3 regions of the Chelatococcus daeguensis genome follow, and region 3 is predicted to be linked to each of the others. Evidence: predicted binding sites of a transcription regulator. Region 3 holds the regulator's gene; each other region holds the start of a gene.
The links. Region 3 encodes HrcA, which represses chaperone genes, less so after heat shock. Its sites were predicted from a motif close to GTTAGCACTCNCNNNNNGNGAGTGCTAAC; they were not measured.
Positions count from the first base shown of each region.

Region 1 (9,513 bases), 1.1 Mb from region 3:
GGGCTACGTGCTCGACAAGATCGAGAGCTTCGCGGTCGATGCGGCGGGCGACGCCTTCATCATCACCGACAACGACGGGGTGGACGACGCCTCGGGCGAGACGGTGTTCCTCAATCTCGGCCGCTTGACGAGCAACTGATCCCACGTACCGGAATCGGGAAAGGCGCGGGATATGTCCCGCGCCTTTCTGCATACACGTATCGCAGTCAGGCGGCGCGGCCGTCGACCGAGATGCGGCCGGCGCCGGCCGAGGCGATGGCAAGCAGACCGCCGGTGATCGCGACGTTCTTCCAGAAGTTGATCATCTGCTCGGGATCGACCCAGAACTGGTGGAAGAGAAGGGCGGAGAGCGCCGTGAACCCGGCCAGCGCGAGCGCGACGAGGCGCGTGTGCCAGCCGACGAGCAGCAGAAGGCCGCCGCCCAGTTCGACGAGGATGACGAGTGGGAGAAGAATGCCCGGCACGCCGGCCGATTCCATGTATCCCGCGGTGCCGGCGTAACCGGTGATCTTGTTGAACCCCGCCGGTATGAAGAGGACGGCAATCAGCACGCGTGCCAAAAGCAGTCCGAGCGCGTTCAACGATCCCATGTGCGGTTCCTTTCCGTTCGTCCGATTCTGTCGGAAAACGCGACGCCGACGGGAGCGACAATAGCTCATCTTGCGGGCGCTGAGCAGATGACCGGTGCAAGCCGCGGCTTGCGACGATGCAAGAGTGGACGGAGGCGTGCGGGCAAGGAAAAGGCGCGGGAGCCGAAGCCCCGCGCCTTCCCGAAGCACGTCTCGCAATCTGGGCGGATGGACTTCCTCAGAAGTCCATGCCGCCACTTCGGCCGATCCAGTCGGCCGAAGCACTTGCCTCAGCTTGGGCGGATGGACTTCCTCAGAAGTCCATGCCGCCCATGCCACCGCCCGGGATGGCGGGCGCGGCCGCTTCCTTCTTCGGCTTCTCGGCGACCATGGCTTCGGTCGTGATCAGCAGGGCGGCGACGGAGGCGGCATCCTGCAGGGCCGTGCGCACGACCTTGGCGGGGTCGATGATGCCCTTCTTGAACATGTCGCCGTATTCGCCAGCCTGGGCGTCGAAGCCGAAGGCGTAGTCGCCCTTCTCCAGCACCTTGCCGACAATGAGCGAGCCGTCCTCGCCGGCATTGATGGCGATCTGGCGGGCGGGGGCCTGGATGGCGCGGCGTACGATCTCGATGCCGGTGCGCTGGTCGTCGTTCGCCGGGGTCAGGCCGTCGAGCGCCTTGACGGAGCGCAGCAGCGCGACGCCGCCGCCGGGCAGGACGCCTTCCTCGACCGCGGCCTTCGTGGCGTGCATGGCGTCGTCGACGCGATCCTTCTTCTCCTTCACTTCGACCTCGGTGGCGCCGCCGACGCGGATGACGGCCACGCCGCCCGCGAGCTTGGCAAGACGCTCCTGCAGCTTCTCACGGTCGTAGTCCGAGGTGGTCTCCTCGATCTGCGCCTTGATCTGCTGCACGCGGGCCTCGATGTCGGCCTTGGAGCCGGCACCGTCGACGATGGTGGTGTTCTCCTTCTCGATCACCACCTTCTTGGCCCGGCCGAGCATGTTGAGGGTGACGTTCTCGAGCTTGATGCCGAGATCTTCGGATATGGCCGTGCCGCCGGTCAGGATGGCGATGTCCTGCAGCATGGCCTTGCGGCGATCACCGAAGCCCGGCGCCTTCACCGCCGCGACCTTGAGGCCGCCGCGCAGCTTGTTGACGACGAGCGTGGCGAGCGCCTCGCCCTCGACGTCCTCGGCGACGATCAGGAGCGGCTTGGTGGACTGGACGACGGCCTCGAGGACCGGGAGCAGTTCGTTGAGCGAGGAGAGCTTCTTCTCGTGAATGAGGATGTAGGGATCCTCCAGCTCCGCGCGCATCTTATCGGCGTTGGTGACGAAGTAGGGCGAGAGATAGCCGCGGTCGAACTGCATGCCCTCGACGACGTCGAGCTCGGTGGCAAGGCTCTTGGCCTCCTCGACCGTGATGACGCCCTCGTTGCCGACCTTCTGCATCGCCTCGGCAAGGAAGCGGCCAATCTCCGTGTCGCCGTTGGCCGAAATGGTGCCGACCTGGGCGATCTCGTCGTTGCTGGAGATCTTGCGAGCGTTCTTCTTGAGGTCGGCGACAATGGCCTCGACGGCCATGTCGATGCCGCGCTTGAGGTCCATCGGATTCATGCCGGCGGCGACCGACTTGGCGCCTTCCTTCACGATCGCCTGGGCGAGGACCGTGGCCGTCGTGGTGCCGTCACCGGCCAGATCGTTCGTCTTCGAGGCCACCTCGCGCACCATCTGCGCGCCCATGTTCTCGAACTTGTCCTCAAGCTCGATTTCCTTGGCGACCGTCACGCCGTCCTTCGTGATGCGCGGCGCGCCGAAAGACTTCTCGATCACCACGTTGCGGCCCTTCGGGCCCAGCGTCACTTTCACCGCATTGGCGAGAACGTCCACGCCGCGCAGCATCTTCTCGCGCGCGTCAGCCGAAAATTTTACGTCCTTGGCAGCCATAATCGTCACTCCCTGATAGACATGACTTCAGGCATCAGATGGGTTCATGCCAGAAGGGCCCCCTCAGGCGGCCTTCCTGCTCTGCGCGGTGCTCTCGATCACGCCCATGATGTCGCTCTCCTTCATGATGAGCAGATCCTGGCCGTCGATCTTCACCTCGGTGCCCGACCATTTGCCGAACAGCACGCGATCGCCGACCTTGACATCCGGGGCGACGATCTTGCCGTTGTCGTCACGCGCGCCGGGACCGACGGCGACGACCTCACCCTCCTGCGGCTTTTCCTTGGCCGTGTCGGGGATGATGATGCCGCCCTTGGTCTTCTCCTCGCTGTCGAGGCGACGGACGACCACGCGGTCGTGCAGCGGACGGAACTTCATCGCGAACCTCCTGAAATGGCTGATTCATTTTTCGATGTCGCCCGACGGCCCCGGATGGCAGCCGCCCGGCGCACCGGCGAGATAGGTGACGGGCGCGAAGCCCGCAAGGCCCTCGAAGCAAAATTTTGGCAGTCGCGCGCCGAGAGTGCCAGGGCATTGACGCCGGGGTTTGTCAGCAATCTGGCGTGACTGCTGCTAAGGCATTGGAAATAAACATATAATTCATAAATTATGCTTGAAAATGGATACCGCCATCGTTCACCATAGGCCCATTGCGACGAAGGAGGAGCTATGGTTTCGAGCGACTTCGTGAAGCAGGTGGCCGGCTACGGCCTGACCACCGCCACCATCCTCTACCGCATGCCGGATCATCCGCGCCTGCTGCAGACCTACATCTGGCAGGACTACGACATGGCGCCGCGCTTTCCGGAACTACACCGTTTCCTGGAATTCTGGCAGAGGAAGCTGGAGGGGCCGCTTCATTCGGTGACCGTTGCTCACAGCCGGCTTATCAAGCCGGCGGAGCTCAGGCTCGTGGACGGCATGGTGAGCCTGCACTGAGCGGCAAGGCGACTGCGCGGGCCGCATACCCGCTGGCCGTGCCCCCGTCCGGCGCCCCCTTGGCCGGGGGGCAGCAGTGAGATAGGAATGCGACCTCACAAACTGAGGCCCGGTCCTACCTCGTGTCGACGCTGCCCCGTACCTCCGCCGTCCTCCATGCACTCACGGTCGGCGAGGGCGAATACCTGACCGTCGACGAGATCCTGCAGACCTTGCGCCAGCAGGCCTTTGCCCTGCTCGTCGTGGTGCTGGGCCTGCCGAACTGCCTGCCGATGCCGCCGCCGATCCCGCTCATCTGCGGTTTCGTGCTCGCCTTCGTGGCGCTGCAGATGGCGCTTGGCCGGCAGGCGCCGTGGCTGCCGCGACAGCTGTTGCGCAAGTCCGTCGCGCGGGCCGACGTCTCGCGGGCCGTTGAACGGGCCATGCCCGTCCTGCGCCGGCTGGAGCGCATGTCGCGGCCGCGCCTGCAGTTCTTCGCCACGCAGCCCGGCATGCGGGCAATGGGCCTCGTCCTGCTCGTCGTGGCGCTGGGGCTGCTCGTCTCCGCGCCGTTCATCGGTCAGATACCGCTCGGCCTCGCGGCTTGCCTCATCGGTCTCGGCCTCGTGGAGCGCGACGGCATCGTTATCATTCTCGGCATGACCGCAGGCGCCTTCGGCATCGGCCTCAGCCTCGGCTTCATCGTCGCGATCGTCAGCGGCATCGCCGCACTCGTCGGCTACGCCTGACGTTCGGCAGGCGGGGGCGGCCGCGCTCTCAGGCGACGGCGTCGGTGCGGCTCTTGCCGGGCTCGATGCCGAGCAGCCGGTCGATCGCATCGGCCGGGACAGGTTTCGAGAACAGGTAGCCCTGCAGTTCGTGACAGCCGAGCGCCTGCAGGAAGCGGTGCTGCTCGCTTGTCTCCACGCCCTCTGCCGTCACGGTGAGGCCAAGCGCCCGGCCGAGATGGACGACGGAATGCACGAGGATGGCCGATTCCCCTGTCGTCTCCATGCTCTCGAGGAACGAGCGGTCGATCTTGATCTTGTCGAAGGCGAAGCGGCGTAGGTAGATCAAGCTCGAATAGCCGGTGCCGAAATCGTCGAGCGCGAGGCGCACGCCGCGGGCCCGCAGTTCCATCATGGCATCTTCGGCCGCGTCCGCATCGTCCATGACGACGCCTTCGGTGACCTCCAGCTCGACGCGCGTCGGATCGATGTCCGCCGTTTCGATGATGGTCATGACGCTGGAGACAAAGTCGCGCTGGCGGAACTGGATGGGCGAGACATTGACGGCGATGCGCAGGCCCGGCCAGCGCTTGGCGTCCTCGCAGGCCTTGCGCAGCACCCATTCGCCGAGCGGGATGATGAGGCCGCGCTCCTCCGCGATGGCGATGAACTGCTGCGGCGGGATCATGCCGTGCTGGGGATGCGGCCAGCGCACCAGCGCCTCGACCCCGACGATCTCCTCGCCGTTCGCCTTGTACTGGGGCTGGTAGTGCAGTTCGAGCTCGTCGGCGAGGATGGCCGCGCGCAGATCATCCTCCACCACCTTGCGCAGGCGCAGCGCCTCGTCCATCTGGCGCTCGAAGAAGCTGTAGCGGTTGCGGCCGCCGTTCTTGGCCTGGTAAAGCGCCGTGTCGGCGAGCCGCATCAGCGTCTCGCGTTCGGTCCCGTTGCGCGGACTCAACGCCACACCGATCGAGACGCCGATGGTGACGGAGCCACCGGGCACCTCGCAAGGCATGGTCAGGGCGTCGAGAATGCGCCGCGCCAGCGCTTCCGCGTCGCGCGGGTCCTTGACGTCCGTCTGGATGATGGCGAATTCGTCGCCGCCGAAGCGGGCGAGCGTGTCCGCGCCGCGCAGGAGGTTGGACAGGCGCCGCGCGACGATGCGGATGAGCATGTCTCCCGCCTCGTGGCCGTAGGTGTCGTTGACATCCTTGAACCGGTCGAGGTCAAGGAACATCACGGCGAGGCCCTCGTCGGAGCGCTTGATGCGGGCGAGCTCCTGGTCGAGACGCATGCCGAAGAGCAGACGGTTGGGCAGGCCGGAAAGGGAATCGTGGCCCGCCAGTCGCTGCACCTGCTCCTGACGCCGGTTGAGTTCGATCAGCTGGCCGCGCACATGCAGCAGGATGCCGGCGGCAAAGGCGAGTGTCAGCAGCGCGATGGCGCCGATGGCGGTGAGCGCCTGGCTGTTGATGAGGGCGCTCGGCAGCGACGATTGCCAGACGAGGAAGGCGGGGCCACGGTCCGTGGCGTCGTCGACGGCGATGGCGCCTCCCCGGTGCGGCCCGTTGCTGGCCGTGAGGCGCAGTTCCTGCAGGCCGAGCGGACCGGCGATCTCCGCCAGGGCCCGCGCATCGAGCTCGCTGGCACCGACAACGATATGCGGACTTTCGTTGCTGATCGTCGTCGCGGCCACCACATAGGCGCTCCAGCCGTCGTGCACGATGCGGGTCGCGCCGCTCGTCACTGCGGTGCCGGCATGGAGTGGTAGTTCGCTGATCTCCTTCTGCCGCACGTCGCGGGCGACGGCATCGAAGATCACTTGTCGCGCATCGAAGTCATGCTGGCCCGCCACCCGTCCGCCAACGCTGCCGAAGAGCACGGAATTGTCCGTGTCGAGCAGGAAGATCGCCCATTGCCGGGTGAGGCTCTTGTTCTCGGACGTGAGGATGGCCGCCGTGCCGACGGGATCGACCGGGGGGCGGCTCACCTTGGCCTCGGCCAGAGTCGTCGCGAAGGCGCGCAGGCGTTCGAGCGTGTGCTGGCGCAGATCGTTCAGCGCAAGGGTCACGCGAGCGCGTTCGTCCTGCATGGCCGCCTGGTCGAGCGTGCGGCTCATCCACCAGAACACGCTGCCCGAGAGCAGCAGGATCAAGAGGATCAGCGCCGCCATCGGCCACACGAGGCGCGTGGCGACGGTCGTGGGGGAAGGGAAGCCTTTCACGGGCAAGCGTGCGGATCCTCGCGCTCGAAGCGGGTGCCCCACCGTGCCGCACGTTCCTTTAAATCAAGTTTCCTTTTCTGTCGCCTGCGCGGTTTTCTCACTCCAGCAGCCCCAGCCCGCGAAAGCTCGCGTGGCCGTCGCGACCGACGATGATGTGGTCGTGCACCAGGACGCCGAGCGGCTCGGCAATCTCGCCGATGGTCCGCGTCATCTTGATGTCGGCGGACGAGGGCGTCGGATCGCCTGACGGGTGATTGTGCACGAGGATGATTGCCGTTGCCGAAAGTTCGAGCGCCCGCTTGACGACCTCGCGCGGATAGACCGGCGTATGGTCGACGGTGCCGGTCTGCTGCAGTTCGTCGGCGATCAGGCCGTTGCGCTTGTCGAGGAAGAGGACGCGGAAATGCTCCTTGTCCGCGAAGGCCATGGCCGTGCGGCAATAATCGATGACGGCGTTCCAAGAGGAGAGCAGGGGGCGCTTGGCAACGGCGCCGCGCGTGATGCGCCGGGCCGCGGCCTCGACGATCTTGAGGTCGGTGACGACGCTGTCGCCGATGCCTTCGACCTCGGCGAGGCGCGAGGGCGGCGCCGCGAGCACCTCGGCGAAGGACCCGAAGCGCCGGATCAGCTCCTTCGCCAGCGCCTTCACGTCCCGCCGCGGGATCGAGCGGAACAGCACGAGCTCGAGCAGTTCGTAGTCGGCGAGCGCGGCTTCTCCAGCCTCCCGGAAACGGCTGCGCAGCCGCTCGCGGTGGCCATGGTAGTGGGGCGTGTCCTCGGCGTCGCCGACGGTGGTCATGCAGGCGTCTTGTAGGGGGGCTGATGATAGCCCTTGGGGGAGAGCGTGAAGATCTCGACGCCGGTTTCGGTGACGCCGACGGTATGTTCGAACTGCGCCGAGAGCGAACGGTCGCGCGTGACCGCGGTCCACCCGTCGGACAGGACCTTCACGTGCGGACGACCGAGATTGATCATCGGCTCGATGGTGAAGATCATGCCCGGCTTCAGCGGCACGCCTTCGCCGCGCCGGCCGAAGTGCAGGATGCTCGGCTGCTCGTGGAAGGAGCGGCCGACGCCATGGCCGCAGAAGTCGCGCACCACGGAGCAGCGCTCGCCCTCGGCATATTCCTGGATGACCGCGCCGATGTCGCCCGTCGTCGCGCCGGGGCGCACGACGGCGATGCCGCGCATCATGGCCTCGTAGGTCACCTCCATGAGGCGCTGGGCGCGGCGAGGAACCTCGCCGACGGGGTACATGCGGCTCGAATCGCCGTACCACCCATCGACGATGAAGGTCACGTCGATGTTGACAATGTCGCCTTCGCGCAACGGCTTCTCGTCCGGCTGGCCGTGGCACACCACGTGGTTGATCGATGTGCAGCACGAATGGCGGTAGCCGCGATACATCAGCGTCGCCGACAGGGCCCCGTGGTCCATGGCGAACTGGAACACCATCCGGTCGATTTCGGCGGTCGTGACACCAGGGGCCACGTGGTCGGCCAGCATGTCGAGGCACTCGGCAACGAGGCGGCCGGCCTTGCGCATGCCCTCGAAACCCTCGGGGCCATAATAGACGATATTGTTGGCGCGGCGCGGCGCAAGTTCGCTGTCGAGATCTACCATGTCGCTTGTCCGGGGCGCCCCCGCGCCCGATCACTGCCCCAATCTATTGATCAAAGCCGCCGACGCAAGGGATGGCGCGAAAGGCGCGGGTGATGTCGGCGCTGGCGCCGGCGGGCGGTGACGTGTATGGCAAGAGCAAGACGAAACGGGCGGCGCCCTTCCCGAACACGCCGCGATCCCAGGACGATGACGATCAGCTCCTTCAACGATACCGAACCCTTCGGCCGCTTCGCGCCCAGGTCGCTGGCCCGGACGATGATCGAGATGACGCGCAGCCTGCCGGAAAGCTGGCTGGGCAGGCGCGCCGCCTATGGCCTCAGGCGGCTCGTGATCAACCGTCTCGACGGCGCGCCGGTCGATGTCGAGACGCTGGGGGCGCGCATGCGCCTCTACCCCTACGACAACGTCTGCGAAAAGAAGATCCTGTTCACGCCGCAGTTCTTCGACCGGCAAGAGCGGGCGCTGCTTGCCGAGCGCATCGGCGACGGCTTCGTCTTCATGGACGTGGGGGCGAATGTCGGCGCCTATGCGCTCTTCGTGGCGGCGCTCGCGGGCCCGCGTGCACGCATTCTCGCCGTCGAGCCGCAGCCCGACATCTTCGAGCGCCTGGTCTTCAACATCAGCCTCAATCCTTTCGGGACTATCAAGGCGGTGGCTTGCGCCGTCGCGGACCGGGCGGGCGAACTGACGCTCTTTCTCGACCACGAGAACCGCGGCGAGTCGAGCGTCAAGATCGTCGGCTCCGGCACCGCCAAGTCGGTGCGCGTACCGGCGACGACGCTGGCCGACCTCGCGCGCGAGGAGGGGTTCGAGCGCATCGATGCCATCAAGCTCGACGTCGAGGGAGCGGAGGATCTGATCCTCGAGCCATTCCTGCAGCATGCGTCGCCGTCGCTCTTTCCGCGGCTCGTCATCCTGGAGGATGGCAGCGGGCGCTGGCAGATCGACCTGCCTGCGCTGTTGCGCGAGAAGGGTTACAAGCTCCTCGTCAAGACGCGGATGAATTTCGTCTTCGAGCGGTCGTGAGCCGTCATTTCTTACCGCGCGTTTCCTGATCGAGCTTGAGGCACTCGTAGAGCTCGACATAGCTCGGCAGGTCGGCGCCACGTGTCTCCGAGAGGCATTCGTCGCGCTGGACCGCGGGGAAGCTCGCCCATTCCTTCTCCAGCGTGGCGTGGGTGCCGTTCTCCTGCGCCATACAGCCGTCGAAGGCCGCCTGGTCGAACTGCCGGCTCTGGCCGAGCGCGTCGGCGGTGGCGGCGTCGCGGCAGCTGCGCTCGACGTCGAGAGCCGGTGGCCCGTCCGCCGCGAGGCTCTGCTGCAGGCCGAGGACAAGAAGCGGAACGGCGAGAAAAGCAAGATGGGCGGGCAGCATCGTTGACCCCCAGCATGACGGCCGTCGAGGCGAGGGCGACGGTACGCGTGCCGCAGCATAGCGCAACAGAGGAACGGCCGTTAGTCCGGCGGATCAGACGAGGATGGGCAGCGGCGTCTCGG
Region 1 is NZ_CP018095.1:2,488,860-2,498,372, reverse strand. Features, by position in the region: gene BOQ54_RS11920 (esterase-like activity of phytase family protein) at 1-139, shown strand, start outside; gene BOQ54_RS11915 (DoxX family protein) at 207-590, opposite strand; gene groL (chaperonin GroEL) at 883-2,520, opposite strand; gene groES (co-chaperone GroES) at 2,584-2,898, opposite strand; gene BOQ54_RS11900 (usg protein) at 3,190-3,459, shown strand; gene BOQ54_RS11895 (exopolysaccharide biosynthesis protein) at 3,582-4,187, shown strand; gene BOQ54_RS11890 (putative bifunctional diguanylate cyclase/phosphodiesterase) at 4,216-6,393, opposite strand; gene radC (RadC family protein) at 6,491-7,192, opposite strand; gene map (type I methionyl aminopeptidase) at 7,189-8,016, opposite strand; gene BOQ54_RS11875 (FkbM family methyltransferase) at 8,203-9,042, shown strand; gene BOQ54_RS11870 (hypothetical protein) at 9,047-9,391, opposite strand; gene sfsA (DNA/RNA nuclease SfsA) at 9,485-9,513, opposite strand, start outside.
Region 1: the regulator HrcA is predicted to act here: its motif matches at 3,023-3,051, upstream of groES (co-chaperone GroES).

Region 2 (9,513 bases), 1.1 Mb from region 3:
GAAGCCGCCGCCGAGGTCGGCGCGGCGCACGGGCTGCCGCTCGGCCGCGGCTGCCATCTCGCGCGCCCCGGGCGCCTGGATGACCCTGGTCGATGGCAGGGGCGCACGCGTGCCGGTGCCGTAGATGACGGTCTGCGCCCCCGCGGGGCCTGCGGGCAGGGCAAGGCCGCAGGCGAGCGCGGCGGCGAGAGACAAGCGGTGGATGGGCAACATGGCTGAACCTGCAATCGATGACGGCATATGATGCCAATGCAGCCGAAGACTTGCGAAACGGGCTCGCCAAATGGTGAACGCCGCGGGCTTTCCGCTCCATGAGCCGGCCGGAGGCGGTGTTTTCCGTCGCGATGGTTAGCGGCTGGTGCCGAGGCGTCCTTAACGTTGAATTTAACTCGGTCGGCTACCAATCAGTGTCTTTCCATCGCGGCGGCGCCTTTTCGCCGCATCCCGGATGAGCAGGCCATGTCGACGCTTCCCGCGCGTGCGCGCTATCGCAATGTGACCTCCCTCGACGTCATGCGCATCGACCGGCGCGAGCGTGTGCTGGCGGACCGCCGCATGCCGCGCATCGACACGAGCCGGGCCGAGATCATGGCCGCGCTCGACGATATTCGGGAGATGCTGGAGATCTTCCGCCCCATGCAGCGCCAGGCGCTCGGTCTCATGGACGACTACCGCCGCGAGGCGGCGGAGGTGGCGCGCCTCAGCCAGGAGGTGGCGGGCCTGCAGGGGACGGTTGCCGCTGTGCGGCAGGAACTCGCCGCCATCGGTCACGGCACGGGTGATAGCTCCGTCGCCCGTATCGCCCTGACGGAACTGAGCGCGGTGGGCGACGAGACGGCCCATGCTGCCGGCGACATCCTCGGCGCTGCCGAGGTCATCGCCGCGGAGGCGCGCAGACTCAAGCAAAGTGGTGAGCCGGAGAACGTCGGTTCGGCCGAGAGCATCATGGGCCAGCTCATCAAGCTCTACGAGGCCTGCAATTATCAGGATCTAACACAGCAGCGCGTCGCCAAGATCCGCCGCCACCTCGAAGGGCTGGCGGCACATCTCGACGAACTGGCAGCGATCGTGCAGGTGGCGCCGCGGCAGATGACGGCCCGCAGGGCCGCCAACGACGCGCAACTGCTCAACGGTCCTGCCGTTGCAGGCGCGCCTGGGCACCTGCGGCAGAACGAGATCGACGGCTATTTCGAATAGCCCCTCAGCGTCGGCGCAGATGGAGAGGGTGATGACGGGCGCCTTCGGCCGCGCGGTTCTGGGCATTGCGCTCCTGTCGGCCATGGATGCGCTCATCAAGGCGGTGGCGGCGCGCTACCCCACCTTCGAGATCACCTTCCTGCGCTTCGCCTGCGGCACGCTCGTCGCCGGCGCGGTGCTCGCCGTGCGCAGACCCGGCTGGCCGACGCGCGAGACAGTCGTTGCCAACAGCTGGCGTGCCCTGCTCGTCGTGGTCACCGCGACCTCCTTCTTCTACGCGCTCGGCCGCCTGCCGCTGGCGGAGGCGCAGGCGCTCGCCTTCCTCGCCCCGGTCTTCATCGCCTTTTTCGGCGTCGTGCTGCTGCGCGAACGCATCGACGGGCGCATCGTCGTCGCCCTGCTGGCCGGCTTCGCCGGCATGGTGATCATCGTCCACGGCTCCGGCACCTCGGGCGGTGCGCGTTCGTGGGACGGCATCGCGGCGGCGCTCGCCGCGGCCGTGACCTACGCCTTGTCGATGGTGATGCTGCGGGCGCGGGCGACGCGCGACCGCGTCGAGACCATCGTCTTCTTCCAGAACATCGGGCCGGCACTCGTGCTCGCCGCGCCCGCCGGCGCGGTTTGGGTGCCGCCTCACGTGTCCGACTTGTCGCTGTTCCTCGCCATCGGCTGTCTCGGCGCCATCGGGCATCTCATCCTCGCCACGGCCTTCGCCCGGGTTGAGGCGGCGCGCCTCGCGCCGCTCGAATACACCGCCCTCATCTGGGCGGTGGCACTCGGCTATCTTTTCTTCGGCGAGGTGCCCTCGCTGCAGACGCTCGCCGGCGGTGCCCTGATCGTCCTCGGCGCGCTTGCGACAGTCCGCCGCTGACGGCGGGCGGGAGATGGTTGGGAAATTGTGAGTTTAGAAATAGCAACGTCATAGCAGTTGCGCTGTTCAGTTGGTCTTTGCATCATATCTTGTGAGCGATGATGACTGTATATCTATGTCATAATCGAAATATCGCTCGTTTTTTGGGGCATTATCGGCCCGTATATTGATATTTTGGAGGTATATCATGGCTTGCTCGTGCTGTCAGAAGAATGGGGCTTCGAATGCTGGTGCGGCCTCTGCCGCCGGTGTGCAGGACGCCCAGAAGCAGAAGCGCTCCGCGGATGATTTCCAGGAGATGCTGGCGCAAGTGGCAATGCAGGCGCAGCAGTCCCAGAACATCCAGAAGTGACATCGTGCTGTGATGGTGAATTGGTTCGGATCGTGACCGACGTTTCGGCCCGGATCAGCTGCGTCACCCTGTCGTGACATGTCGCGACGACTCCCCCGGAGCCGCGGATTGTCCCCGGCTCCGGGTGAGGAGCGCTGCAGACCGGCGGCGCTGCCGAATCCTCGTTGCCGATCGCACAGGGCCGCATGCCGCGGCCGTTGCATCGGGCGGATGAGCGCGGATCAGCGCGTGCTTTTCAGGTGCAGGTGCTTGCCCGTTACCGGGCGGAATATGATCGATCTATCGGTGAGGTTCAGAATGTCATACAGAATCCAGCCCAACGGTCAGGGCAGCTTTATCGGCAATATTGGCCAGAATGATTTCATGGGTACCCTGAAACAGCTGCAGCAGATGATGCAGCTGGTCAAGCTGCTGCAACAGCTGCAGCAGTTCCTGGGGCAGGGCCAGTCGCCGTGCTGCGGCAACGGCCAGGGCCAGAAGCAGCCGCCGTGCTGCGGCAACGATCAAGGCTACGGCGATCTCAGGCTGACCGGACTGACGGCCCATTTCGGGCTGTCGGGGACATCCGGAGCGTTCTGAACGCTCGGGCCTGCCCGGCCGCGCCAGCCACGGTGCCATATGCCCGGCCGGTGCGGCCGGCTGCCCATCACGCTTGAGGAACCGCGTCATGGTGGACATGCTTTCGGGATCTGCCGACCGATCGACGGATCAATGGAATGAGCACGGCGGCGGCGATCTTCCGGATGTCATACAGCTTGCGAGGGAGCAGGTCGGGCAGCTGACGAGGATGCTCGCAGGGCGGCAGGGGGCGCAGGAGGCTGCGATCGCGCGGCTGGCCGGGGAAATGGCGTGGCTGCTGCGTGACATGGCGGGCCAGCCGGCGCTGCAGGGGCAGCAGATGGCGCGGCTGGACCACCTGATGAACCAATTGGCCCAGCTGATGAACGATCCGCCGCGGGATCGCGGATAGTACATGCCGGCACGAGGGCGCTGTCCTCGTGGCAGGGATGCGCGCAAGCGGTCTCGCCCCCGGTTCGCCGCGACTGGCGCCGCGCCCATCCGCAATCGCGGGGCAATGCTCTCACTCGCCGCCCTGCAGGATATCATGGTGCGTCGCAGAAAAGGGCGGGGCCTTCGTGAGGAGGTCCCGCTCTTGGCGTGTCGGCGCGTGATCATGCGCGCAGCGAGGCGGGCAGAGCCGCCGATGCCCGGCATGGTGGCGCCGGCGGTGCCGGCCCGTTAACCATCCCGGCTGAGAGGCCGCCCGCGCGAAGGCAGCGTGCAGCGTGACGGCGAATTTGTCGCGACCGTGCCTTGACTCTCCAGCGCCGCCTGCCTATCTCCGCCCGAGCCTTGGCACTCGCTTCTGTCGAGTGCTAACAGGCCCCGCATGATCAGCGCGTTCCGCTGCTTTCTTTGAGAGGACACGTCTCATGAAGTTCCGTCCGCTGCACGACCGCGTGGTCGTCCGCCGTCTCGACAGCGAAGAGAAGACCAAGGGCGGCATCATCATCCCCGACACGGCCAAGGAAAAGCCGCAGGAGGGCGAGATCGTCGCCGTCGGTCCCGGCGCCCGCGACGACAATGGCAAGCTCGTTGCCCTTGATGTCAAGAAGGGCGATCGCGTGCTCTTCGGCAAGTGGTCGGGCACCGAGGTGAAGATCGACGGCCAGGACCTCCTTATCATGAAGGAGTCCGACATCATGGGCGTGATCGGCTGAGCCGCCCCTCCCCCATCTTGAGTTTCAGGCAGGAGTTGAGCACATGGCTGCCAAGGACGTAAAATTTTCGGCTGACGCGCGCGAGAAGATGCTGCGCGGCGTGGACATTCTCGCCAATGCGGTGAAGGTGACGCTGGGCCCGAAGGGCCGCAACGTGGTGATCGAGAAGTCGTTCGGCGCGCCGCGCATCACGAAGGACGGCGTGACGGTCGCCAAGGAAATCGAGCTTGAGGACAAGTTCGAGAACATGGGCGCGCAGATGGTGCGCGAGGTGGCCTCGAAGACGAACGATCTGGCCGGTGACGGCACCACGACGGCCACGGTCCTCGCCCAGGCGATCGTGAAGGAAGGCGCCAAGTCGGTCGCCGCCGGCATGAATCCGATGGACCTCAAGCGCGGTGTCGACATGGCTGTGGCCGAGGTCATCAAGGACATCGAGAAGCGCGCCAAGAAGGTGAAGTCCTCCGACGAGGTCGCGCAGGTCGGCACCATCTCGGCGAACGGCGACCGCTCCATCGGCGAGATGATCGCCGAGGCGATGCAGAAGGTCGGCAACGAGGGCGTCATCACGGTCGAGGAGGCCAAGAGCCTCGAGACCGAGCTCGACGTCGTCGAGGGCATGCAGTTCGACCGCGGCTACCTCTCTCCGTACTTCATCACGAATGCGGAGAAGATGGTCGCGGAGCTCGACGATCCCTACATCCTCATCCACGAGAAGAAGCTCTCCTCGCTGCAGGCCATGCTGCCGGTGCTCGAGGCGGTCGTCCAGACGGGCAAGCCGCTTCTGATCGTCGCCGAGGACGTCGAGGGCGAGGCGCTCGCCACGCTCGTCGTCAACAAGCTGCGCGGCGGCCTCAAGGTCGCGGCGGTGAAGGCGCCGGGCTTCGGCGACCGCCGCAAGGCCATGCTCGAGGACATCGCCGTCCTCACCGCCGGCCAGACGATCTCCGAAGACCTCGGCATCAAGCTCGAGAACGTGACGCTCGACATGCTCGGTCGCGCCAAGAAGGTGCGCATCGACAAGGAGAACACCACGATCGTCGACGGTGCCGGCAAGAAGAAGGACATCGAGGCCCGCGTGCAGCAGATCAAGGCGCAGATCGAGGAGACCACCTCGGACTACGACCGTGAGAAGCTGCAGGAGCGTCTTGCCAAGCTCGCGGGCGGCGTGGCCGTCATCCGCGTCGGCGGCGCCACCGAGGTCGAAGTGAAGGAGAAGAAGGACCGCGTCGACGACGCCCTCAACGCCACGCGCGCGGCCGTCGAGGAAGGCATCGTCCCGGGCGGCGGCACAGCCCTCCTGCGTGCCAAGGCGGCCGTGGCGAAGCTCAAGAGCGACAACGCCGACGTACAGGCCGGCATCAATATCGTCCTGCGCGCGCTCGAGGCGCCGATCCGCCAGATCGCCGAGAATTCCGGCGTCGAGGGCTCGATCGTCGTCGGCAAGATCTCCGAGAACAAGTCGCAGACCTTCGGCTTCAACGCGCAGACTGAAGAGTTCGTGGACATGCTCGAGGCCGGCATCGTCGATCCGGCCAAGGTCGTGCGCACGGCCCTGCAGGACGCCGCCTCGGTCGCTTCGCTCCTCATCACGACGGAGGCGATGGTCGCCGACAAGCCGAAGAAGGAAGCGGCCGCGCCCGCCATGCCGGGCGGTGGCATGGGCGGCATGGACTTCTGAGGAAGTCCATCCGCCCAAGCTGAGGCAAGTGCTTCGGCCGACTGGATCGGCCGAAGTGGCGGCATGGACTTCTGAGGAAGTCCATTCGGCCAGAGACGGAAGGGCCCGGCATCGCCGCCGGGCCCTTTTTCGTTGGCCAGGCGCTAAGGGGCGATTCCGCCGGCGATCCCTGTACCTGTTTCCGCCGTCTTTCTGCCGCTTTACAAAAGCGTTAGGTGCAGCGCCTGTCGAATTCCTGTAGGAGACGAGGCGGATTTCGGATGCCGGCGGTGCCGGCCCTTCTGGCGGGACAAGCGGACTTCATGAAGCTCATAGCCATTGTCGTTGCGGCCGCGTCCGCAGCCTTTCTGGCGCTGTCGCAGGGGCAGGCGAACGCCCTGCCGCTCTTCGTGCCGGTCAGCGGTTTCGTGCTCGCGGCCATCCTGTGGCTGGCGCGCGACATCTCGATCTTCCTGCGCATCTTCATGGGCATGTATGCGCTCGGCTATCTGCTGATCGCGGCGGCCAACACACTCGCCAGCTACGGCCTCGTGCCGCAGACGCTGGCGGCGCTCGTGCCGCCGGCCTTCATGGCCACCGCTTCCGTCTGCTTCGCGGGTCTCGTCTTCGGCGTCTCGTTTATCCCGGTCGTGCGCACGATCACGAACCTTGCCGACCCCTACTTCTATTCCATCCGTAGCGGCGAAGAGAACTTCAGCTGGTTCGGCCGGCTCTTCCGCTCCGAAGGGCGGGCGGCGGTCGCGATGGTCGCCGCCATCATCGCCACGAACTTTGTGCAGGTTGGCCTCAACATCAAGTTCAACCTCTGGTACCGCGACCTGTTCGACGCGCTCCAGAACAAGAATGCGGACGCCTTCTGGTATCAGATCTGGTGGGTGTTCATCCCGCTGCTGGTGTTCTGGATCATCTTCCAGCTGCTCGATTTCACCATCGACACGATCTTCCGCATCCGCTGGCGGCAATGGTTGACGGAGAGCTATTTCTCGCGCTGGCTCGACCGCTCGACGCACTACAAGATGGGGGTCGCCGGGCAGAACGCGGACAACCCTGACCAGCGCATCTCGGTCGACGTCGCCGCCTTCATCTCGAGCACCATGACCCTGTCAACGCAGATGATGGCGCAACTCGCCACGCTGGTTTCGTTCACGGTGCTGCTGTGGGGCCTCTCCGACGGTTTCACTTTCCCGGGCACTGCCGTCGTCATTCCCGGCCTTCTCGTGTGGGTCGCCGTCGCCTATTCGCTCGTCGGCACCATCCTGACGCATCTCATTGGCCGGCCGCTCATCCGGCTCGACTTCCTGCAGGAAAAGTTCGAGGCGAATTTCCGCTTCTCGCTGGCGCGCCTGCGTGAATATGGCGAGCAGGTCGCGCTGCTGCGCGGCGCCGATGCCGAGAAGGCGAACCTGCGCGGCGGCTTCGCGCAGGTCATCACCAATGTCATCGACATCCTCAAACGCCGCCTCAAGATCGAGGGCTTCCGCTTCTCGTGGCAGCAGATGAGCGTCGCCTTCCCCTATCTCTTCATGGGGCCGTATTTCTTCCTCGATCGCATTACGCTCGGGCAGCTGCAACAGGGCGCGCAGGCTTTCGGCCAGGTCAATGCCTCGCTCTCCTTCTTCATCTCGGCCTATACGACCCTTGCCGCCTATAAGGCGACGATCGACCGTCTGGTGACCTTCGAGGATGCCATGGGTCGCGCCGAAGTGATCGGCACCGTGCCGCCTCACATCGAGCGCAAGACCGCGCCGGAGAATGCGCTGGTGATCCGCGACCTCAGGGTCGACCTGCCGCACGGCGTCAGGATCGTGGAGATCGACCGGCTCGACCTCAGGGCCGGGGAGCCGGTGCTGGTCAACGGGCCGTCGGGTTCCGGCAAGTCGACACTGTTCCGCGCGCTCGCCGGCATCTGGCCCTACGGCTCGGGCGAGGTCGACGTGCCCGAGGGGCGCAGCGTCATGCTATTGCCGCAGCGGCCTTACATCCCGCAGGGCAACCTGCGTGCCGCCATATCCTATCCGGCCGTGGCCGGGGCCTATGACGACGCGGCCATCAGGGCGGTCCTGATCGCCGTCGGCCTGCCGGCGCTGGTGAACCGGCTGGACGATGACGACAACTGGGGGCAGCGTCTGTCGGGCGGCGAGCAGCAGCGTCTCGCCATCGCGCGGGCGCTGCTCGCAAAGCCGGACTGGTTGCTCCTCGACGAAGCCTCCTCGGCGCTCGACGAGAAGAGCGAGCGGGTCCTCTACGAGGCGATTGCGGCGGCCCTGCCGGACACCACGATCGTCTCCATTGGCCATCGCTCGACACTTGCCGCCTTCCATGACCGGCGTATCGATCTGCAACCGATGGACGATGGTGTGGCGCGGCCGGTCGATCTCGCGCGTGAACCGGTGCCCGTCGGCTGATCGGTCCGGGAAGGGTGCACCGGCACGAGCCGACGCGGACAGTTGCATGAAGCGCAGCCGCGATTCGGCATGCCTCGTCGTCCTCACCCGTGCCGGGGGCCTCCATGCCTCACGCTCGCTTCCGCCGCCGGCGTGTCGCCCTTCTTTCGATCATGCCGGGAAGCGGCGACTGGTATTCCTCTTCGGCGCCACCGTTGCCTCCAGCGCATCCGATGCCGCTCAGAGCACCCGCTCGAAGCGCAGCGTGCCGCTCTCGCCGGTCAGCACCAGTTGGCCGTTGACGAGGTCCCACTTGCGCGCCGTGCGCAGGGCGACGAGGAAGGCGCGCTCGGCGGCCATCACCTGCTTGCCGCAATCCTTCTTCGTCATGGCCAGCGGGCCGACGGCGAAGCCCTGGTCGCGCAGCGGATAGGCCGTGGCCGAATAGGTGTTGCACATGCCAAAGCCGCGGGCGCGATACTGGGCATCGAGGGCGAAGCCGGGCCGGTCGCCGGAATAGGGCTTGTCGTTGAGACTGATGGCCACCCAGCTCGTGCCGACGGGGAACTGCTTCTCGGCCTGCTGCGGCACGTTGGTCTGCCGCTCCTTCTCGCGCGCCGCCTGGGCCGCATTGTTCGGCTGGCCGGACCGCGTCTGCGCGAGCGCGGGAGCGGCCATGGCGAGCGCGATTGCGCCGAGCACGCAGAAACGAACGGACGAACGAGACAACACTTGCTCTCCCCCTCACCGGTATGATGCGGCGCCCTTTCGCGGGCACCGTCATCGAGCCGACGATCCATGGATCGGCGCGACCATAAACGCGGCGCGGGGCGCCTGCAATGGCCGGTGTCACCCAACCAATCTATGCGCGTTGATGGCAAAGGCGTGGCGGCTGCGCCACTAGCCAAGGCGCGTGAACAGCCGCTCGCTTAGCGCGTTGCTGGCGCGGAAGACATAGTCGAGCGCACGCACCGTAACCGGCTCGGCGCCGTTGTCCGTCAGCAGGGCGGCGAGCGCGAAGACCCGGTCGGTCGGGCAGTGCACGGTGAGGAGCCCACGCTCGTCCGGGCCCCCGAAGGGCAGACGGCCGCCGTGCCCCTCGATGATCTCGCGCTCCAGTGCCGCATCGAGCGTCCCCACCCGCGCCGTCAGCTCCCGCATCGTGCGCGCCTCCTCCTCCGCCGCGATGCGGGTGAGGATGGTGCGCGCGGCGGCGCGGGCCGTCTCGCTCCACGGTGCCTTGAGCGAGGCGACGAGATTCGCCTCCGAGCGCAGGATGATGCCGTCGTCGAGGACCTTGAGCGCGT
Region 2 is NZ_CP018095.1:1,157,098-1,166,610, forward strand. Features, by position in the region: gene BOQ54_RS05480 (L,D-transpeptidase) at 1-213, opposite strand, end outside; gene BOQ54_RS05485 (hypothetical protein) at 460-1,197, shown strand; gene BOQ54_RS05490 (DMT family transporter) at 1,229-2,068, shown strand; gene BOQ54_RS20005 (hypothetical protein) at 2,256-2,420, shown strand; gene BOQ54_RS05495 (hypothetical protein) at 2,718-2,999, shown strand; gene BOQ54_RS05500 (hypothetical protein) at 3,088-3,390, shown strand; gene groES (co-chaperone GroES) at 3,854-4,141, shown strand; gene groL (chaperonin GroEL) at 4,185-5,822, shown strand; gene BOQ54_RS05515 (ABC transporter ATP-binding protein/permease) at 6,083-8,227, shown strand; gene BOQ54_RS05520 (META domain-containing protein) at 8,447-8,884, opposite strand; gene hisG (ATP phosphoribosyltransferase) at 9,107-9,513, opposite strand, start outside.
Region 2: the regulator HrcA is predicted to act here: its motif matches at 3,773-3,801, upstream of groES (co-chaperone GroES).

Region 3 (9,513 bases):
CGAGGGTGGCACCGGCACGCTCCGGCCGTGCGCGCATCTCCTCGAAGGCCCGACTCAGCACGCGCCTGTTGGGCAGGCCCGTCAGCGGGTCGAGCATGGCAAGCTGCTCGGCCTCTTGGGCCCGCTCTTCTGCGGCGACCCGCCGCGCCTCTTCGCGGCGCTGCTCGGAGAGCCGGCGCAGCGAGAACAGGAAGAGCACGATGCCGAGGATGAGGCCGAGCAGCAAGGCCTCGTCGATCTCGATCTTCTTCTCCGGCGGATCGGTGACATAGCCGCTCGTGAAGATATCGTACTGCCAGGCGACGAGCACCGCGAGCGCCATGGCCGACACGAGCAGGAAGAGATCCTGCAGCGTGCTGCGCAAATGCCAGTCGGATGGCCTGATGGCGCCGTGGATCGCGGGCGTGCTCACGGGGGTCCTACCTCATCCGGCGGGACGGTTGTCCCAGACATTGTCACTACAACAGTGCATACCGCTTGCCAAAGAGGCGAAGATGCAAAAACGGGCGGCCGCGACAGCCGGCCGCGCCGGCACCCCCCCGTTGATTTCCGCCGCGGCCCGATGCTTGCTTGGTGCCGGGCGCGGCCTCCCGGCCGCCCCTCCAGCCGCTGCCTCCGGAGCCCTTCGCCATGACGAGCCCCTATCCCCGCGACATGATCGGCTACGGACGCCACGCGCCCGATCCCCTCTGGCCGAACGGGGCGGCGATCGCGGTGCAGTTCGTCCTCAACTACGAGGAGGGCGGCGAGAACAACATCCTGCACGGCGACGCCGCCTCGGAGGCCTTCCTGTCCGAGATCGTCGGCGCCCAGCCCTGGCCGGGGCAGCGCCACATGAACATGGAGTCGATCTACGAATACGGCTCCCGCGCCGGCTTCTGGCGCCTGTGGCGCATGTTCACCCACCGCGGCCTGCCGGTGACGGTTTATGGCGTCGCCACCGCGCTCGCCCGCAACCCGGAGGCCGTCGCTGCCATGCAGGAGGCGGATTGGGAGATCGCCAGCCACGGCCTCAAGTGGATCGAATACAAGGATTTTTCCAAGGAGGAGGAGCGCGCTCACCTTCTGCAGGCGCTCGAGCTGCACGAAGAGGTGACGGGCGCGCGCCCGCTCGGCTGGTACACCGGCCGCTGCTCGGCCTTCACCACCGACCTCGTCATGGAGGAGGGCGGCTTCCTCTATTCCTCCGATTCCTACGCCGACGACCTGCCCTATTGGGTCGAGGGGCCGCACGGGCCGCACCTCGTCATCCCCTACACGCTCGATGCCAACGACATGCGCTTTGCCGCCGTGCAGGGCTTCAATTCCGGCGACCAGTTCTTCGCTTACCTCAAGGACAGCTTCGACACCCTCTATGCCGAGGGCCTCGAAGGCGCGCCGAAGATGCTCAACATCGGCCTGCACTGCCGCCTCGTCGGCCGGCCGGGCCGCGCCGCCGCGCTCGCCCGCTTCCTCGACTATGTCGCCGCGCATCCGCGCGTGTGGGTGCCGCGCCGCATCGACATCGCCCGCCACTGGTACGTTCACCACCGCCCGGCCGGCCTCGTGCCGAGCCGCCTCTCCGCCCCGCGCTTCATCGCCCTCTACGGCGACGTCTTCGAACATTCCCCCTGGATCGCCGAGGAGACGCACCGGCGCGGCCTCACCGCCGCCCAGGACAGCGCCGAGGGCCTGCACGCGGCCATGTGCACCGTCCTGGCGCATGCCTCGCGTGAGAAAAAGCTCGCCCTCATCAAGGCCCACCCGGACCTCGCCGGCCGCCTGAAGGCCGCCGAGCTCGCCCCCGATTCCCGCCGCGAACAGGCCGGCGCCGGCCTCGACCGCCTGACGGCCGAGGAGAAGACGACCTTCCTCGCCCTCAACGACGCCTACAAGGCCCGCTTCGGCTTCCCCTTCATCATGGCCGTGAAGGGCAGGACCAAGGAGGAGATCCTGGAGGCTTTTCAGGCGCGGCTGGCGAACACGCCGGAAGCGGAGTTCTCGACGGCGATGGCGGAAATCGAGCGAATCGCGTTGTTGCGGTTGCGGGAGAGGGTAGGGTGAGGTGCAACGGGCCGAGCTTGCCCATGTCGTTCAACATACGTTCGGAAGCCATGACCTATAAATTCGCAGATACACTCATCGTTGACTTAGACAACACAATTTTCGATTGGTTCGCAGCTTGGTACGCGCAGTTCGAGCCAATCTACCACCGTATTATCGAAGTGACTGGCAAGCCGGTCGCTGAGATCGAAGCTGATATCCGCCGTGTGCATCAAGAACGCCGCACGTCGGAATACACTTTTCTGATTGAAGAAGTTGAAGTTCTAAAGCAGAACCGCACTCAAGGCGACATCCGCACCCTGTTCAAGGATGCAATCGATGAATCCCGCCTGAGGCGAGATCGGCACCTCAAATTGTATCCGTCTGTATTCCGCAGCTTATGGGATGTGAAGAAAAGTGGAGCCACTATCATTGCATATACGGAGTCGATGGCGTTCTACAGTGCCTATCGTCTAAAGCGTTTCGGGCTGGACGGGGTGATCGATATTATGTTTAGCCCTGAGGATCATGATATCCCGGCCGGAGTCTCGCTGGATCGCCTGCGCCATCAACCCGACGAATTTTATCAACTTGAGGTAACAGAGGTCCGGCACACGCCTCGGGGAGAGCTAAAGCCTAATCCGAGGATCCTGCTCGATATCCTCAACATGATCGACGCATCTCCTGAACGTTGCGCCTATGTCGGCGACAGTCTATTTAAGGATGTAGCGATGGCGCGTGACGTAGGTGTGTTCGACATCCACGCGAAGTATGGTGAAAGCCAGAGGCGGCCTGAATACTCACTACTACAACGCGTATCCCACTGGACCCAGGAGGATGTCGAACGCGAGAAAGCGATTGCGGCTCAAGGTCATGATTTTGAACCGAGCGCTGTTCTTGATAAACAGTTCTCTGAGATTTTCAACTATTGCCAATTTGGGCCGCCAAATGCCAGAGCAAGAGCGTGATATAAAGGCCGCGATTGAAATCTGGAAAAAGACTATCGATGTGCAACAGCACTTCAACGATTTGTGCCTGCGGATTCGAAACACCGCCATAACCGTTGTTGGCGCGCTGTTGGCGGCTATGGGTTTCACCTATCAGCAGGGGCTTGAGATAGCGTTTCTCGGCTATCGACTCGCAGCCGGCATGGGCTTTGTGGCTGCAGCACTTTTCGCCTGGCTCGCATTCTTTCTTATGGATTACTATTGGTATCATATGTTTCTCAAAGGAGCAGTTAAGCACGCCAGCAAGATTGAGGAAGAATACAAGAGCATGCTTCCCGGCATTGATCTCGGAGGCACTATTTCCAGTGAGAGCCAGAATGTTCGAATGTTCTGGGTTTTCGAAACCAATTCGCAGCGCCGCCTTAAGATATTTTATGGATTAGGCTTCCTAATGTTGGCTGTAATTTTCGTTGTGCTTTTGTTCGCTCAGAAACAGGTAGCAGAGACTCCTGCGACTGCCGCCACGACACAAACGGCGCCTAGATCGCTTGCGACTTCGAACGAACAACCCATTCAGGCTGCGCCTACGGGCGGATCTCCTGAAAGTTTGGCGCCATCCGCGCCGGAGCCCTCACGCGTCCAGAAAACACCAGAAGCACAGTAGCTTATGCACTGGTCTCAAAAATGCGGAGGCGGTACATAGCCGCTCTCTCAAGCAATCACCTGAGAAGAGATGGTGCCCAGGAGAGGACTCGAACCTCCACGGCTTTCACCACTGGTACCTGAAACCAGCGCGTCTACCAATTCCGCCACCTGGGCCCATGTCAGGGCAGGCGTCTGTCTAAGCATGCGCCCCGGGCTTGTCAACGGCGCTTTTGCGCGGGCGCCCGCCGGCGCGGTGGACAATCGGCCGCAGCGGGGCGGGAATGCGGGCGCGCGGCCGCAGGGATCCACTGCGAGGCGCTGGCCGTTGCTTGAAAAGCGGCCGATCGGGCCCATAATCCCAAGGACGACAGGAGCATGACGGCCATGAACGTGACGCCACGCGGTGCCTTGCCTCCCGGCGGCGCGTCGCCGGGCGCGAGCGCGCATTCCGGCGCGGCTGCTGGCACCACCGCCGGTACGGTGGCGGAAGGGTCGCGCCCGCTCGTCGAGCTCAACGAGCGCTCGCGCGAGATCTTCCGCCAGATCGTCGAGAGCTATCTCGCCACGGGCGAGCCGGTGGGCTCGCGCAATCTCTCGCGCATGCTGCCGCTGCAGCTCTCGCCCGCCTCGATCCGCAACGTGATGGCCGATCTCGAGCAGACCGGCCTCATCTACGCGCCCCACACCAGCGCCGGGCGCCTGCCGACGGAGCTCGGCCTGCGCTTCTTCGTCGATGCGCTGCTCGAGATCGGCGACCTCACGGCGGCCGACCGGGCCAATATCGAGAGCCAGGTGCGCGCCGGCACCGGCAGCGCCTCGCTCGACGGCGTGCTCGCCCAGGCGACGACGCTCTTGTCCGGCCTGTCGCGCGGGGCCGGCGTCGTCGTCACCACCAAGCAGAACCTGCGCCTCAAGCACATCGAGTTCGTGCGGCTCGACCCCGGCCGCGCCCTCGTCGTGCTCGTGGCCGAGGACGGCTCGGTGGAGAACCGACTGCTCGACCTGCCGCAGGGCCTGCCCGCCTCGGCGCTGACCGAGGCGACGAACTTCCTCAACGCCTGCATCCGTGGCCGCACCCTGAGCGAGGTGCGCGAGGAGATCGCCCGCCGGCGCGAGGAGATCGCCCGCGAGCTCGACGCACTGACGGCACGGCTCGTCGAGGCCGGCGTCGCCATGAGCGTCGGCCCGGCCGAGGAGCGTCAGCTCATCGTGCGCGGCCAGGCGAACCTGCTCGAGGACCTCCGGGCCGCCGAGGACCTCGAGCGCATCCGCCTGCTCTTCGCCGACCTCGAGACCCAGAAGGACGTGATCGACCTCCTCTCCCGCGCCGAGGAGGGCGAGGGCGTGCGCATCTACATCGGCTCGGAGAACAAGCTGTTCTCCATGTCCGGCTCGTCGATGATCGCCGCCCCCTTCCGCGACGGCACCCAGCACATCGTCGGCGTCGTCGGCGTCATCGGCCCGACGCGGCTCAACTATGCCCGCATCGTGCCGATGGTGGATTATACGGCGCGCGTGGTGTCGCGGCTGCTGGAGGGGCGGTAGGCGCCCCCCTCACGGGAACAGCATCATCGTCGCCTCGGCTCCGGACGCCTCGTCGAGGGCGATGAGCTCTGCCGCCGGCAGCGTCGCGAAACGCATGGCGACGACCTCCTCCGGCCAGGCGGCGGCGGTCGCCGGCCGCCCGATGAAGAGGAGGCCGCCACGGTGCGGTCAGCCGTTGCGGAAGGTGTAGCTGTAGCCGTTGATCGCCGGCACGCCGCCGAGATGCGCGTAGAGCACCTTCGACCCGGCCGGAAAGAAGCCGCGCGCGACGAGGTCGATCATGCCCTGCATGGATTTTCCCTCGTAGACCGGGTCGGTCATCATGCCCTCGAGGCGCGCCGAGAGGCGAATGGCGGCGAGCGTCTCCTTCGAGGGCACGCCATAGGCCGGATAGGCGTAGTCCTCCTTCAGCACGATGTCTTCCTCGGTGATGTCCTTGCCGCCGACGAGGGCTGAGGTCTTCTGCGCGATGTCGAGCACCTGGGCGCGCGTCTTTTCCGGCGTGCCCGAGCCGTCGATGCCGATGACGCGGCGCTGGCGCCCGTCCTTGGCGAAGCCCACCACCATGCCGGCGTGGGTGGAGCCGGTGACGGTGCACACCACGATGAAGTCGAAGGAGAAGCCGAGCGCCGCCTCCTGCGCCCTCACCTCCTCGGCGAAGCCCACATAGCCGAGGCCGCCGTATTTGTGCACGGAGGCGCCGGCCGGGATGGGATAGGGCTTGCCGCCCCGGGCGCGGACGTCTTCGAGCGCCCGCTCCCAGCTCTCGCGGATGCCGATGTCGAAGCCCTCGTCGACGAGTTCGACCTCCGCCCCCATGACGCGCGAGAGAAGGATATTGCCGACCCGGTCGTAGACCGCATCGTCGTGCGGCACCCAGCTCTCCTGCACGAGGCGACACTTCATGCCGATCTTGGCTGCCGTCGCCGCCACCATGCGCGTGTGGTTGGACTGCACGCCGCCGATGGAGACGAGCGTGTCGGCACCGCTCCTGATCGCGTCCGGCACGATATATTCGAGCTTGCGCAGCTTGTTGCCGCCGAAGGCGAGGCCCGAGTTGCAGTCCTCGCGCTTGGCATAGAGCTCCACCTTGCCGCCGAGGTGTTTACTGAGACGCTCCAGCTTCTCGATCGGCGTCGGGCCGAAGGTAAGCGGATAGCGGTCGAATTTTTCGAGCATGGCGCGGTCTTCCCCTTGGAAATGGATGGGGAAAGCCTAGCAACAGTACCTATGAAAGGTCCTTCCGAAGTAAGCGTCATTTATGATTTGCTGTTTCGGTCGATCCGCCTAGTATCTTCCGAATGCTTCATTAACAGGCCATTCAATGAAAGAATCCGTCACGCGCGAACTCGACCGCACCGACCTGCGCATCCTCAGGCTGCTGCAGGCCGACGGGCGCATGGGCAATGCCGAGATCGCCAAGCGCGTCAATACCAGCGCGGCGACCTGCCACCGGCGCATCCAGCGCCTCCTCGCCGAGGGCTATGTGTCGGGCGTGCGGGCGCTCGTCGCGCCCGAGCGGGTCGAGCGCGGCACGCTCGTCTTCGTCGGCGTGGTGCTGGACCGTTCGACGCCCGAGAGCTTCGCCGCCTTCGAGGAGGCGGTGCGCGCCATGCCCGTGGTGCTCGACTGTCACGTGGTCGCCGGCGATTTCGACTATTTCCTGAAGATCCGCGTGCGCGACATGGTCGATTTCAACCGCCTGCACGGCGAAAAGCTCATCGCCCTGCCCGGCGTGCGCCAGACGCGGACCTTCTTCGTCCTCAAGGAGGTGGTCGACAACGCGCCGCTCGCGTTCTGAAGCGCCTCCCGCGCGAGGCACTTTGCCCGCCCCTGCGCCGTGCACCCCTTGGCGGATGGCCCGCACGCTGCTATTCCCGCGGCTTGACGATCACGGCCGCGCTCCCGCCCCCGCCTGCGCAGGAAGGCCGTCACAGCCGCGGGGACAGGCGGGCGAGCGAAACGACGTTCCGACATGACAACGAAGCCCATCGAGACCATCCGCAACTTCTCCATCGTCGCGCATATCGACCATGGCAAGTCGACGCTCGCCGACAGGCTCATCCAGAAGACGGGCGCGCTGTCGGACCGCGAGATGCAGGAGCAGGTGCTCGATTCCATGGACATCGAGCGCGAGCGCGGCATCACCATCAAGGCGCAGACCGTGCGCCTCGAATATCCGGCCAAGGACGGCAAGACCTACGTCCTCAACCTCATGGACACGCCCGGCCACGTCGACTTCGCCTATGAGGTCTCGCGCTCGCTCGCGGCCTGCGAGGGCTCGCTGCTCGTCGTCGACGCCTCCCAGGGCGTCGAGGCGCAGACGCTCGCCAATGTCTACCAGGCGCTCGACGCCAACCACGAGATCGTGCCCGTCCTCAACAAGATCGACCTGCCGGCCGCCGAGCCCGACCGCGTCAAGGAGCAGATCGAGGAGGTGATCGGCCTCGACGCGTCCGATGCCGTGCCGATCTCGGCCAAGACCGGCCTCGGCATCGAGGACGTGCTGGAGGCCATCGTCACCCGCCTGCCGCCGCCCAGGGGCGACGCGGCGGCGCCACTGAAGGCGATGCTCGTCGACAGCTGGTACGATGCCTATCTCGGCGTCGTCGTCCTCGTGCGCATCATCGACGGGACGCTGAAGAAGGGCACGACCATCCGCATGATGCGCACCGGCGCGACCTATCCGGTGGACCGTGTCGGCGTCTTCCGGCCCAAGATGACCAATGTGGACTCGCTCGGCCCCGGCGAGGTCGGCTTCCTCACCGCCTCGATCAAGGAGGTGGCGGACACCGCCGTCGGCGACACCATCACCGACGACAAGAAGCCCTGCGCCGAGCCACTGCCCGGGTTCAAGCCCGTGCAGCCCGTCGTCTTCTGCGGCCTCTTCCCGGTCGATGCCGCCGATTTCGAGGACCTGCGCGCGGCCATGGGCAAGCTCAGACTGAACGACGCCAGCTTCTCCTACGAGATGGAGACCTCGGCGGCGCTCGGCTTCGGCTTCCGCTGCGGCTTCCTCGGCCTTCTCCACCTCGAGATCATCCAGGAGCGGCTGGAGCGCGAGTTCAACCTCGACCTCATCTCCACCGCCCCCTCGGTGGTCTACCGCCTCAAGATGAGCGACGGCAGCGAGCGCGAATTGCACAATCCGGCCGACATGCCGGAGGTGATGAAGGTCGCCGAGATCGCCGAGCCGTGGATCCGCGCCACCATCATGACGCCGGACGACTATCTCGGCGCCATCCTCAAGCTGTGCCAGGACCGGCGGGGCGAGCAGGTGGACCTCAACTACGTCGGCAAGCGCGCCATGGTCGTCTACGACCTGCCGCTCAACGAGGTGGTGTTCGACTTCTACGACCGGCTGAAGTCGATCTCGAAGGGCTATGCCTCCTTCGACTACCAGATCACCGACTATCGCCCCGGCGACCTCGTCAAGATGTCGATCCTCGTCAACGGCGAGCCGGTCGATGCGCTCTCCATGCTCGTGCACCGCACCCGCGCCGAGATGCGCGGCCGCGCCATGTGCGAGAAGCTGAAGGACCTCATCCCACAGCACCTCTTCCAGATCCCGATCCAGGCCGCGATCGGCGCCAAGATCATCGCCCGTGAGACCATCCGCGCCCTGCGCAAGGACGTGACGGCGAAGTGCTATGGCGGCGACGTCTCGCGCAAGCGCAAGCTCCTCGAGAAGCAGAAGGAGGGCAAGAAGCGCATGCGCCAGTTCGGCAAGGTGGAGATCCCGCAGGAAGCCTTCATCGCCGCGCTGAAGATGGACAGTTGAGGCGTCCGGCCTCAGCCCCGCCGCCTTTCGTCGCGGCGGATTCCACTTCCCTCAAAAATGCTCTAAGGAAGCCGCGACCCTTCCGGCGGCCGGCAACGTCGGATCAGCACTCGTGGAGACAACCATGGCGGCGCAAGCGCTCGATCCCCTCTCCAAGCTCGTCACGGTCTTCGGCGGCTCGGGCTTCCTCGGCCGCCACGTGGTGCGGGCCCTCGCCCGCCGCGGCTATCGCATCCGCGTCGCCGTGCGCCGGCCCGATCTTGCCGGGCACCTGCAGCCCCTCGGTCGCGTCGGCCAGATCCACGCCGTCCAGGCGAACCTGCGCTTCAAAAACTCGGTCGAGGCCGCCGTGCAGGGGGCCGATGCCGTTATCAACCTCGTCGGCATCATGCAAGAGACCGGGCGCCAGCGCTTCGACGCCGTGCAGGCCTTCGGCGCGCGCGCCGTCGCCCAGGCGACGGCCGGTGCCGGCGCTTCGCTCGTGCACGTTTCCGCGCTGGGGGCGGACCCCAAGTCCGCCTCGCTCTACGCCCGCACGAAGGCGGCAGGCGAGGAGGCGGTCTTCACCACGGT
Region 3 is NZ_CP018095.1:23,974-33,486, forward strand. Features, by position in the region: gene BOQ54_RS00105 (GGDEF domain-containing protein) at 1-412, opposite strand, end outside; gene puuE (allantoinase PuuE) at 631-2,043, shown strand; gene BOQ54_RS00115 (HAD family hydrolase) at 2,067-2,990, shown strand; gene BOQ54_RS19610 (hypothetical protein) at 2,971-3,633, shown strand; tRNA gene BOQ54_RS00120 (tRNA-Leu) at 3,704-3,788, opposite strand; gene hrcA (heat-inducible transcriptional repressor HrcA) at 3,990-5,159, shown strand; gene BOQ54_RS00130 (1-aminocyclopropane-1-carboxylate deaminase) at 5,328-6,338, opposite strand; gene BOQ54_RS00135 (Lrp/AsnC family transcriptional regulator) at 6,484-6,960, shown strand; gene lepA (translation elongation factor 4) at 7,135-8,940, shown strand; gene BOQ54_RS00145 (complex I NDUFA9 subunit family protein) at 9,065-9,513, shown strand, end outside.